One region of the Mesobacillus thioparans genome, then DNA from elsewhere that is predicted to be linked to it. Evidence: predicted binding sites of a transcription regulator. Region 1 holds the regulator's gene; each other region holds the start of a gene.
The links. Region 1 encodes Rex, which represses fermentation and respiration genes when NADH is low (regulators of the CRP and FNR family bind a similar motif). Its sites were predicted from a motif close to TTGTGAAATATTTCACAA; they were not measured.
Positions count from the first base shown of each region.

Region 1 (3,279 bases):
GCTGCTGTCGAATGCTGGGGAAACCTCCCGGAGACAGCGTCATGAATTGATTTGATAGAGGACATGCTTCTTAAGCGGACTGCCCTGATCTACTTTCGGATGGAGAAACGTTTTAACAGGCTTCATACCGATTTTTCTCATTACACTGATTGAAGGACGATTGATCTCAGCAGTAAAACTGACGACCTCATTAAAGCCCAGTTGCTTGAATCCATATTCCAGACAGGCTCTGGCACCTTCTGTTGCATACCCTTGGCCCCAGGCCTCTTTCTTTAGCCTCCAGCCAATCTCTATACACGGGGTGAAATCACCTTCGAAAGTTGCCATGTGAAACCCGAGGAATCCGATAAATTCTTTCGTGGCCTTCACTTCAACTGCATATAACCCAAAGCCGTATTCATTGAACTCGGCTAGCATATCCTGATAAAACCTCTCCGTTTCTGAGGAAGATAAGACACGAGGGAAATACTTCATCACATCCGGGTCTGCATTCATTTTGCAAAAGTGCTCTAAATCTGCGGCAGACCAATCGCGCAAAAGCAGTCGTGACGTTTCCAAATAAACCATTTGAACCTCCGATCATTTTTAAAGAGAAAATTTCACCTTAACAAGTATCTGGTATTCAGGAAATACTAAACCCGGACAACCACATTTTCATCCTGACCCTACAATTTGAACTTTCAAATCATTTACTAGTAGAATATAGAGAGTGCCTAGATAAGCAAAGCTGTCCCCGTATTTTATTTTACAGGCCAGCATATTATTACGTAAAATTTCAGAACATACATTACTGCATTATTAAGGAGTTTTTTCGATTGAAAAAAGAATACTGGTACGTCCTTATTGCCTATATTGTCATGCAGCTTTCAAGCCTTGTGGGGGTTCCAATCATTGCTTTCATCGGTGCCGCGATGGGAAAAAGCCTTGATGAAATGCAAACCCTCGCGATTCCATACTGGCTCGTGATCAGTTTTTCACTGACTCTCCTGATCATCCTGATGATTTTAAGGAAAGAACGAAACATACATGCAGATTTGCGCGAAGCATCTTCGCCGGCAAGCTCGGCGGCCTGGGCTTTCGCCGGGGTCTTTCTGGCCCTGTTCGCCCAGTCGATTGCTGGCAGCATCGAAAGCATGCTTGGAATTGAAATGGGCTCGGAGAATACACAGGAAATCATCAAGCTGATCGAAAGGTTCCCGGTCGTCATCCTCGTCAGCTCGATCATCGGTCCGATCCTGGAGGAAATCGTCTTCCGGAAGATCATCTTCGGCAGCCTGCAAAAGAAAATGAATTTCTTCTTTGCAGCCTTGATCAGTTCCGTCATCTTTGCACTGGCCCATATGGAGCCAGAGCATGTGATCCTCTACTCGGCGATGGGCTTTACCTTTGCCTTCCTGTATGTAAAAACAAAGCGGATCATCGTGCCGATCATCGCCCATGTTACAATGAATACAATGGTTGTCCTGCTTCAATCCGTATTCAGAGAAGACATAGAGAGAATGATAAGAGAAGCAGAGAAAATTCAAAGCTTTATTGGGGGATTTTAAGTCATGAAGCAATCGCCTATGTTCTCAGGCATTGTCTACATCTTGTTAGGCATCTTATTCACCTATTTCGCCATCCAGAATGTCAACGACTCAGGCTGGGGATTTTTCAGTTATTTGCTCGTCCTGCTCGCCACCTTCGACTTCGGCTCCGGCATCAGGATGATCCTGTTTCATTTCAAACTTAAACAAATGCAGAAAAAATAGCTCCTTCAAATGAAGGAGCCATTTTTTATTCTTCTGAGTCACTGTCAGTCGGATAATGCTTCAAGAAATAAATCAATGATTGCAATTCCACTGCCAGATCAATATGATGGATCCTGATAGAAGGCGGCACATTCAGCCTCGCTGGCGTGAAGTTCAGGATGCCCTTCACATTCGCCTGTACTAGTCTGTCCGTGATCGGCTGTGCCACCGCTGATGGCACCGTCAGGATCGCCACCTGGATGCCTTCCTCGACAACAACCTTATCAAGGTCATCCATGTGATAGACAGGCACATCGCCAATCTGCGTCCCTACCTTATCCTGGTCGACATCGAAGGCAATTTCAATTTTCGTATTATTATTTTTGGAAAAATTATAATTCAAAAACGCCGTTCCCAAATTACCGACACCAATCAGCGCAACCTTTGTGAGTTCATCCTGGTCGAGCGTCTTTCGGAAAAAAGTCAGCAGGTAATTCACATTATAGCCGTAACCCTTTTTACCCAAAGCCCCGAAATAGGAAAAGTCCCTTCTAATCGTAGCAGAATCCACTTTTACCGCTTCACTCAGCTCCGCGGATGATACCCTTTGCTTGCCTGAAGAATGCAAGTTCAATAAAAATCGGTAATACAGCGGCAAACGTTTTGCGGTTGCCTGCGGAATCTTCATAGCATCATTCGTCATTCTCCATCCTCCACCCGTTCGTATTTCTATTTTAGCTTCTCATCTCTCTTAAAATCGCCGTTTTTCCCGCCAGTCTTTTCCACGAGATAGGTCTTGCCGATCACCATGCCTTTGTCGACGGCCTTGCACATATCATAGACAGTCAGCGCGCATGCTGACGCTGCTGTTAACGCTTCCATTTCTACCCCTGTATTTCCTTTTGTTTTAACAGCTGCTGCGATATTTAATATATAGTCATTACCATTTTGCTCCCAATCAAACGAAAGGTCAATGCCTGTTAATGGAATCGGGTGGCACATCGGGATGATCTCGGATGTCTTCTTGGCCGCCATGATGCCAGCAACCTGCGCGACTGCCAGTACATCGCCTTTTTTTATTTTATTTTCAGTAATCCTTACATATATATCTTGATTAACGGTAATGCTTGAATGGGCGACTGCCGTACGGACCGTCTCAGGTTTTTCACTGACATCGACCATCTTCGCTCTTCCCTCTTCATTAAAATGCGTAAATTCTGCCATATTCAAGCTCCTTTCAACCAAATAATACACTATTTTCACAAACTTGTGTGTGAACTTTGTTTCTATCTTCACATATAGAGGGGAAATTTTTCATAGCTTGCTCCCTATAGCAGGCCGCACATATTGCCGAGCCCATAGGATTGGGTTACACTATCCCTAAGGCATTAGAGGTGAAAAATAATGATTCTATTACAAGTCAATCAGCTATCAAAATATTTTGCTGCTGATCTTATTTTATCGAATATCAAGTTTGAAATACAGACCAATGACCGTGTTGCATTGGTCGGCCGGAACGGTGCGGGAAAATCAACCCTGCTGAAAATCA
Region 1 is NZ_CBCSFH010000024.1:5,445-8,723, reverse strand. Features, by position in the region: gene ACNAZ4_RS23165 (GNAT family N-acetyltransferase) at 40-567, opposite strand; gene ACNAZ4_RS23160 (CPBP family intramembrane glutamic endopeptidase) at 816-1,547, shown strand; gene ACNAZ4_RS23155 (YdiK family protein) at 1,551-1,751, shown strand; gene ACNAZ4_RS23150 (redox-sensing transcriptional repressor Rex) at 1,777-2,433, opposite strand; gene moaC (cyclic pyranopterin monophosphate synthase MoaC) at 2,460-2,954, opposite strand; gene ACNAZ4_RS23140 (ABC-F family ATP-binding cassette domain-containing protein) at 3,135-3,279, shown strand, end outside.

Region 2 (3,279 bases), on a different contig from region 1:
CATGAGCTTGGCGGGCGCTAATTCACTCATGATTCTCCCGGGCGGGACAAGAGGTTTCGAAGAAGGAACTGAGGTTGAGGTCCTGATGCTCGAGGATCATGTTGGCAGTGACTGGCCTTGGTAAAACCAGTTCTATTCCAGGTGGCGGGATACCAGAACAGCGGGAAGACGACACTCAGCCTCAGTTTGATTCAGCAACTATCTGGAGCAGGCCTTAAGGTTGCAACGGTCAAGCATCATGGACATGGAGGAAAGCCGGATATTGTCGAGGAAAAGGATTCCGGCCGGCATATGAGCGCTGGCGCCGCCGTCTCCCTTGTGGAGGGGGGAGGCAGGCTCGTTCTTCATGCCGAAAACGGAAAATGGTCGCTGGCTGAAGAAATAGAGCTTTTATCCTGCTTCAAGACAGATGTCATCCTGATAGAAGGTTACAAAAGAGAGGGCTATCCCAAAGCAGTCATCCTGAGGGACGAAGAAGATTTAGAGTTATTGGACGTTCTTGACAATATCAAGCTAGTCTTTTATCGTGACCAGAAACTGGCAGATCTGGCGAAAGAACTTTCCTATCCTGTTTTTCAAATCGACGATGACAGAGGAGTTAATTGGGTTCTTGATTATATCTTCAAGCAAGTTTAGGTGGAAAGTAATTCTTTCCGCCTGTTTTTATGTCAAATTTGTTAGGATGGGCGACTTTTATCACTGTCACTTCACACTTGCGCAGTTAGAATGTTAATGAGGTTCGAAGTTTGTGTAATTTGTGTGAGGTGAGAGCGGTGGAAATGCATCAGATGTTTTTATGGATTGTCTACCCTTATACGGTAGTTGCTATAGTTGGAATGGGCATAGTCTGGCGTTATGATGCGTCAAGGGGTGAGGAGTCACGCTCAACAGCAGGAAAGTTCCTTCTGTTGGTGGTAAAAGTCATGATGGCCGCGAGTACAGCGACCGGTCTTGCGATCGTGCTTTCGAGCAGCATGGCAGATGAACTAGTCCTTCTGTTGAGATGGCTGATCAGTCTTGCACAGCTGGAGCCAGATATAAGCTTGATCCTGGAAATTTCCGTTCTTTCAAAGATCCATTTTGTCGTTGTGTTCTTATTCCTGTTAAGTCTGGCATTTACAAAGGAAATTTACTACCTTTTTAAGCCACATCAATATTTGAAGAAAATCTATCTGAAGCTTCAATATGAAAAAAGAGGATGAACTCTTGAGCTGCACGCCATTGGTTTTCAAATTCACCTGATGGCATGCAGCTTATTTAATTTCTGGCTTCCTTTTTGACAGTTCGGTGTCAGTTGAATACAGAGCCTCCAAAATGTGATGTGTTTCACTTATGGAATCTTCCGGCTGTTTTATAGTTAAGGCAGGAACCAAAAGGGAGTGTTCATTCATGAATTTATTTATGCCAAAACAGCATGGAGCCTGGGCGATGTTGATTATCCCTTTCTGGCTTGGAACAGCGGCAAGTGAGATCGTCTGGCAGCATATCCCGTTCTTCATTGGGTGGCTATTACTATATTTGGGAACATATCCGCTTCTGTTGATGTTCAAGAAAAAGAAAATCCCGTTTTATCGTAAATGGGCGCTGATCTATATAGTCCCATCATTAGTGTTTTTAATGGTCCCGTTATTCACGACTCCATCGATCATGTTCTTCGGATTTGCGATGATTCCATTCTTCATCCTTAATGCCTATTTCTCGGCTAAAAATAAAGACAGGGCACTGATGAATGATCTTAGTGCAACCATTGTTTTTTCCATCGCTGGTCTTGCTAGCAGTTATCTGCCTGGTGCAGAAATCAATCAGCAGAGTGTTCTCGTTTTTGCATCATGTATTCTATTTTTCACAGGAAGCACATTCTATGTGAAAACGATGATTCGCGAAAAGAAGAACCATCAATTCAAATGGATTTCCTGGACCTATCATTTGCTGGTCCCGGTTTTGTGGCTGGCAGCCGGAGAAGCGATTGTCGCCGTTGCGGCAGTGCCAAGCCTGATCAGAGCCGTCGGATTTTACGGCAGGCCGCTTAGTGTCATGCAGGTGGGAATCTATGAAATCGTGAACGCAGCATTGTTTTTCATCATCATGCTTTTCGCCATCCTGTAAATGAAAGGAAAGCCGCCAGGATCCTGGCGGCTTTCTTTAGGTGATATAGAATTTAAATTCGATTGTAATAAAAAAGCTCGAGCACTTGTCGGCTTACTAAAGCACTGGTGCTTTTTCTTATTCGATATTGCATATTTCAATCGGGCAGTTTTCGCAGTCGATTTCACGTTTCAGGCGATGTAGCGCATGTATGGTTATATACCCTTTGTCGATGGTGATAATTTCCTGTTTCCTGAGCTCGCTCAATAATCGGTTCACGACTTCTCGTGATGTGCCGCAGAAGTTTGCAAGTTCCTGATTTGTCAAAGAAACATCGATTTTCAGCCCGTCCTCGGTCTTCACACCAAAGCTGTTCACTAGTCGGATCAGTGTTGAGTATAATGCACCTTTTTTTCCATGCAGAACCAGATCCCTGAACCTTGTTTGCGATTTGCGATGCTGGAGAGAGAGCCACTTCACGAGTTCCAGCGCCAATGCGCTATCCTTTGAGATTTCATCCTCGAGCTGGTCCTTCTTAATGACCGCAACACTTCCGCTTTCAGAAGCCCTGGCATTCAGTATATGCTGCGAGGCAGGACTGAACAATGTCAACTCGCCAACCAGTTCACCGGCAGAGCACATTCTGATTGTCAGCTCGCGCCCGTCGGGAATCATTTTGCTGATCTGGAATTTACCGCTCTGGATGATGTACAACTCATTCGCAGAATTTCCCTCTTCAAAAAGGAAGCTTCCTTTATCGATATTTTTAATTTTATGGACTTTTTCAAACAGCCTATTCATATTTGGTGACAAGGTTGCAGCCGTCAACATGTGAATACCACCTTTTAAAGGGGAGTTTATACACCCGTCCGTATCTGATACTAATATTATTATATTGTAAATCATACAAAATCATCAATCCAATTGTGAAATGTTCACATATTGTTAATAATTTAGTTGCCTTTTTAGAGTCAAGTTTTTATAATAAGAAGAACTCAACTAATATTTATAAATAAATATGTTTATTTATGCATATTCTGAAAGGAGGAAAAACGTGAAGGCAGCGATTATCGGAACGACAGGTTATGGGGGAGGCGAACTGATCCGCATTCTTAACAATCATCCATCTTTCACCATCCATTCAGTACATACAACACGGGATGAGAAACCAGTATCTGCAGAATACCCCCATTT
Region 2 is NZ_CBCSFH010000001.1:647,234-650,512, reverse strand. Features, by position in the region: gene ACNAZ4_RS03335 (molybdopterin molybdotransferase MoeA) at 1-124, shown strand, start outside; gene mobB (molybdopterin-guanine dinucleotide biosynthesis protein B) at 118-636, shown strand; gene ACNAZ4_RS03325 (respiratory nitrate reductase subunit gamma) at 780-1,202, shown strand; gene ACNAZ4_RS03320 (YwiC-like family protein) at 1,390-2,106, shown strand; gene ACNAZ4_RS03315 (Crp/Fnr family transcriptional regulator) at 2,224-2,916, opposite strand; gene argC (N-acetyl-gamma-glutamyl-phosphate reductase) at 3,140-3,279, shown strand, end outside.
Region 2: a site for Rex is predicted at 1,315-1,332, ahead of ACNAZ4_RS03320 (YwiC-like family protein). Genes of this name have one in related genera too.

Region 3 (3,279 bases), on a different contig from region 1:
TATGTTTGCCAGCATCGCTCTTATAGCCGGTGAATCATCTACAATAAAAAAACGCATTATGATTAGCCTCCCATTGTAAGACTTCGAATTGGAACCTCAATGATAAAAACCGTACTAAAGATACTGCTTATACTCTTCTGTTCAAGGATGATTTTTCCGCCAAGGTTCTCAATAGCATTCTTGACATAAGAAAGTCCGATGCCGTTTGATGCATCCCCATCCTGAGTGAACTTAGTGGTAAATCCAGGCTCAAAAACGAGAGGCCTATCCCGATCAGTTATACCTGGTCCATTATCTTTTACCTGAATCACCAAGGTATCATGCAAAGTGCTAATATCCAGATGGATTTCACCTGTTTGTTGAATGGCTTCCACGGCATTTGTTGCAAGGTTATTAATCACAGATAATAGCATGAATGTATGATAGGGAGGGTGCTCCCCGGAAACATTATTTATAATTTCAATCGATTTGCCTAATGAATCTGCATAGTTTCTATTACATTTATTGACTACTTCCAGAATTTCATCAATTTCCATAAAGTCACTAAGGTTTTCCTTGACCATCAGCTTAGTCAGACCGGAATATATTCGCTGGTTGTCTTTCTTGATTTCATGCAATTCACCTGCGATTCTTAGTGCTGTATGAGCATGTTTTTCTTGTTGTTCCTCTTTTAACTCTCTATAAAATGAATAACATCCAGTTGTCAGGGTTTCGGCATTTTTCATTGTCTTCTTTAGCTGAATCATTTCTACATATAAATTAGATATTAGCATGAGCATTTGTTCATTCCGTTTTCTTTGTTGCTCTTCAGATAATTTAGCTTCTCTGATGACGAAGATATTAAAAAAGCCTAATACAAAAAAGCTTCGGAAAATTGCAATCATACCAATGGTCAAGAATGTACTTAGATTGATTTGAGAATGTGAGATAAAGGAACGGAGAAAAATTTCGGTCATACTTGCTGCAATCTCAACTATGACTCCAAGCAATCCAACAAAAATCGGCTTGCTATAAAATGTATTGATTTTAAAAAAATAAAATAATAGTGCAAAATTCAAATAATAGAAGAAGACAGGGAAGTGCAGAAGAAACGCTTCAAAAAGCAGGCTAGTATCTTCAGTGAAACCAAATAATGTAACTCTAAACAGGACAACTGCCGTACCTGCAGCCATACCGGCCAATAATGGATGCAACTTTCTGGACCATAACAAAATAAAGAAAAAGACCGGCGTTCCAAGACTTACTCTCATATCGCCTTCAAAAGGATAAAATTTCATCTCCCCGCCAATCGGAACCGCAATAACAATTGCCAAGTAAAGGAGCAGTTTTTCTTTCATCATCCCGCCTCATTTCAAAATCTATAATGTTAGTATTCTTGCATGACTTATATAAATTGGGAAACAATAATATTTTAATCTACCTGAGGGAACTTGTAATGTGTAATTTTGACAATATTATTAAGAAGAGAATTTGGTTTGTTACTTTTTGTAGTTTTCAGTAGGGCAGGAATTATTCTATGGGTGTCAAAGGAAACAGAATTTATTTCACTCTAATGCTAAATGACACTAAACGCAATTAGATTTACACTTGTGAAATGTTTCACTAAGTTGAGCGGAGGGGGTTGTTCTTTGCAAATAATCTAAAAAACATGTTCATCCTTCATTTAACATTAAGAAATCATTTGAAAATATCAAGGAGGTCATCAATATGTTTTGGATCCAATTTTTAATTGTCCTGATATGTATCTTCATAGGAGCCAGGCTTGGTGGTGTTGGACTTGGGGTTATGGGCGGTGTAGGTCTTGGAATCCTTGTTTTCGGCTTCGGACTCCAGCCAACATCTGCACCGATTGACGTAATGCTGATGATACTGGCAGTCATTACAGCGGCTGGAGCACTTCAGGCAGCTGGAGGAATGGAATATCTTGTCTACCTTGCAGAGAAAGCATTGCGTAAAAATCCTAAAAGAATCACGTTCATTGCGCCGATGGTCACCTATTTATTTACTTTATGTGCTGGTACTGGCCACGTTGCCTACTCAGTATTGCCAGTAATAGCAGAGGTATCCAGAGAATCGGGTATCCGGCCGGAACGTCCAATGTCTATTGCTGTTATCGCATCTCAGCAGGCTATTACAGCCAGTCCAATCTCCGCTGCAACAGTCGCGCTTCTTGCGCTTCTTGCAGACTTCAACATTAGCTTATTGCAGATTCTTCTAATCTGTATTCCGTCGACATTCCTCGCTTGCATGGGAGCAGCATTTGTTGCTAGCAAAATGGGCAAGGAACTGAATATGGATCCAGATTATCTCAGACGACTGGAAGAAGGACTCGCTCCTATCAAGAAAGACAAAAAGGCGTTCAATCCAAATCCAGGTGCAAAACTATCCGTCATTCTGTTCTTATTGGCAGCAGTACTCGTTGTTATTCTTGGCTCCTTCCAGGAATTGCGCCCTGGCTGGGAAATTGAGGGTGTATTCACTAGAATGAGTATGCCTGCGGCAATTGAGATTGTCATGCTAACAATCGCAGCCATGATCATTATCTTTGCGAAGCCAAAAGTTGAAGATATCGTTTCCGGCAGCGTGTTCAAAGCTGGTGCTGCTGCAGTTGTCGCCATCTTTGGGATTGCCTGGATGGGGGATACATTCTTCCAGGGAAACATGGCTCTGATTTCCGGTTCGATTTCTGATCTGGTAACGGCAGCTCCGTGGCTATTCGCAGTTGCGCTATTCGCACTTTCCATCCTTCTGTACAGCCAAGCAGCTACAGTCCGAACTTTAATGCCGCTAGGGATTACACTTGGTATCAATCCGGCACTGTTAATCGCAATGTTCCCTGCAGTAAATGGATATTTCTTCATTCCGAACTATCCTACTGTAGTAGCGGCAATTAACTTTGACAGTACGGGCACGACAAGAATCGGAAAATACGTTTTAAACCACAGCTTTATGATTCCTGGACTAGTTGCAACGATAGGGGCAGTCAGTATCGGCATCCTCTTAAGCACGATCGTTCTTTAAAATCACGCCTTTGAGAAGCAGCCGCTCCATGAGGGCGGCTGTCTAATTTTAATAGGAAAAGAGATGGTTGAAATGATGGATCAATTTAGGATTGAAAAGGATTTCTTGGGGGAGAAGCTGGTCCCTATTGAAGCATATTATGGTGTGCAGACAATACGAGCCATTGAAAATTTTCCGATCACAGGGTCAAGGATCGATGAATCTTTAATCAAGGCGATGGCGATGGTAAAGAAAGCAGCAGCACTTGCAAATGCGGAT
Region 3 is NZ_CBCSFH010000014.1:74,690-77,968, forward strand. Features, by position in the region: gene ACNAZ4_RS19355 (response regulator) at 1-57, opposite strand, end outside; gene ACNAZ4_RS19360 (ATP-binding protein) at 63-1,337, opposite strand; gene ACNAZ4_RS19365 (anaerobic C4-dicarboxylate transporter family protein) at 1,708-3,021, shown strand; gene aspA (aspartate ammonia-lyase) at 3,094-3,279, shown strand, end outside.
Region 3: a site for Rex is predicted at 1,588-1,605, ahead of ACNAZ4_RS19365 (anaerobic C4-dicarboxylate transporter family protein). Genes of this name have one in related genera too.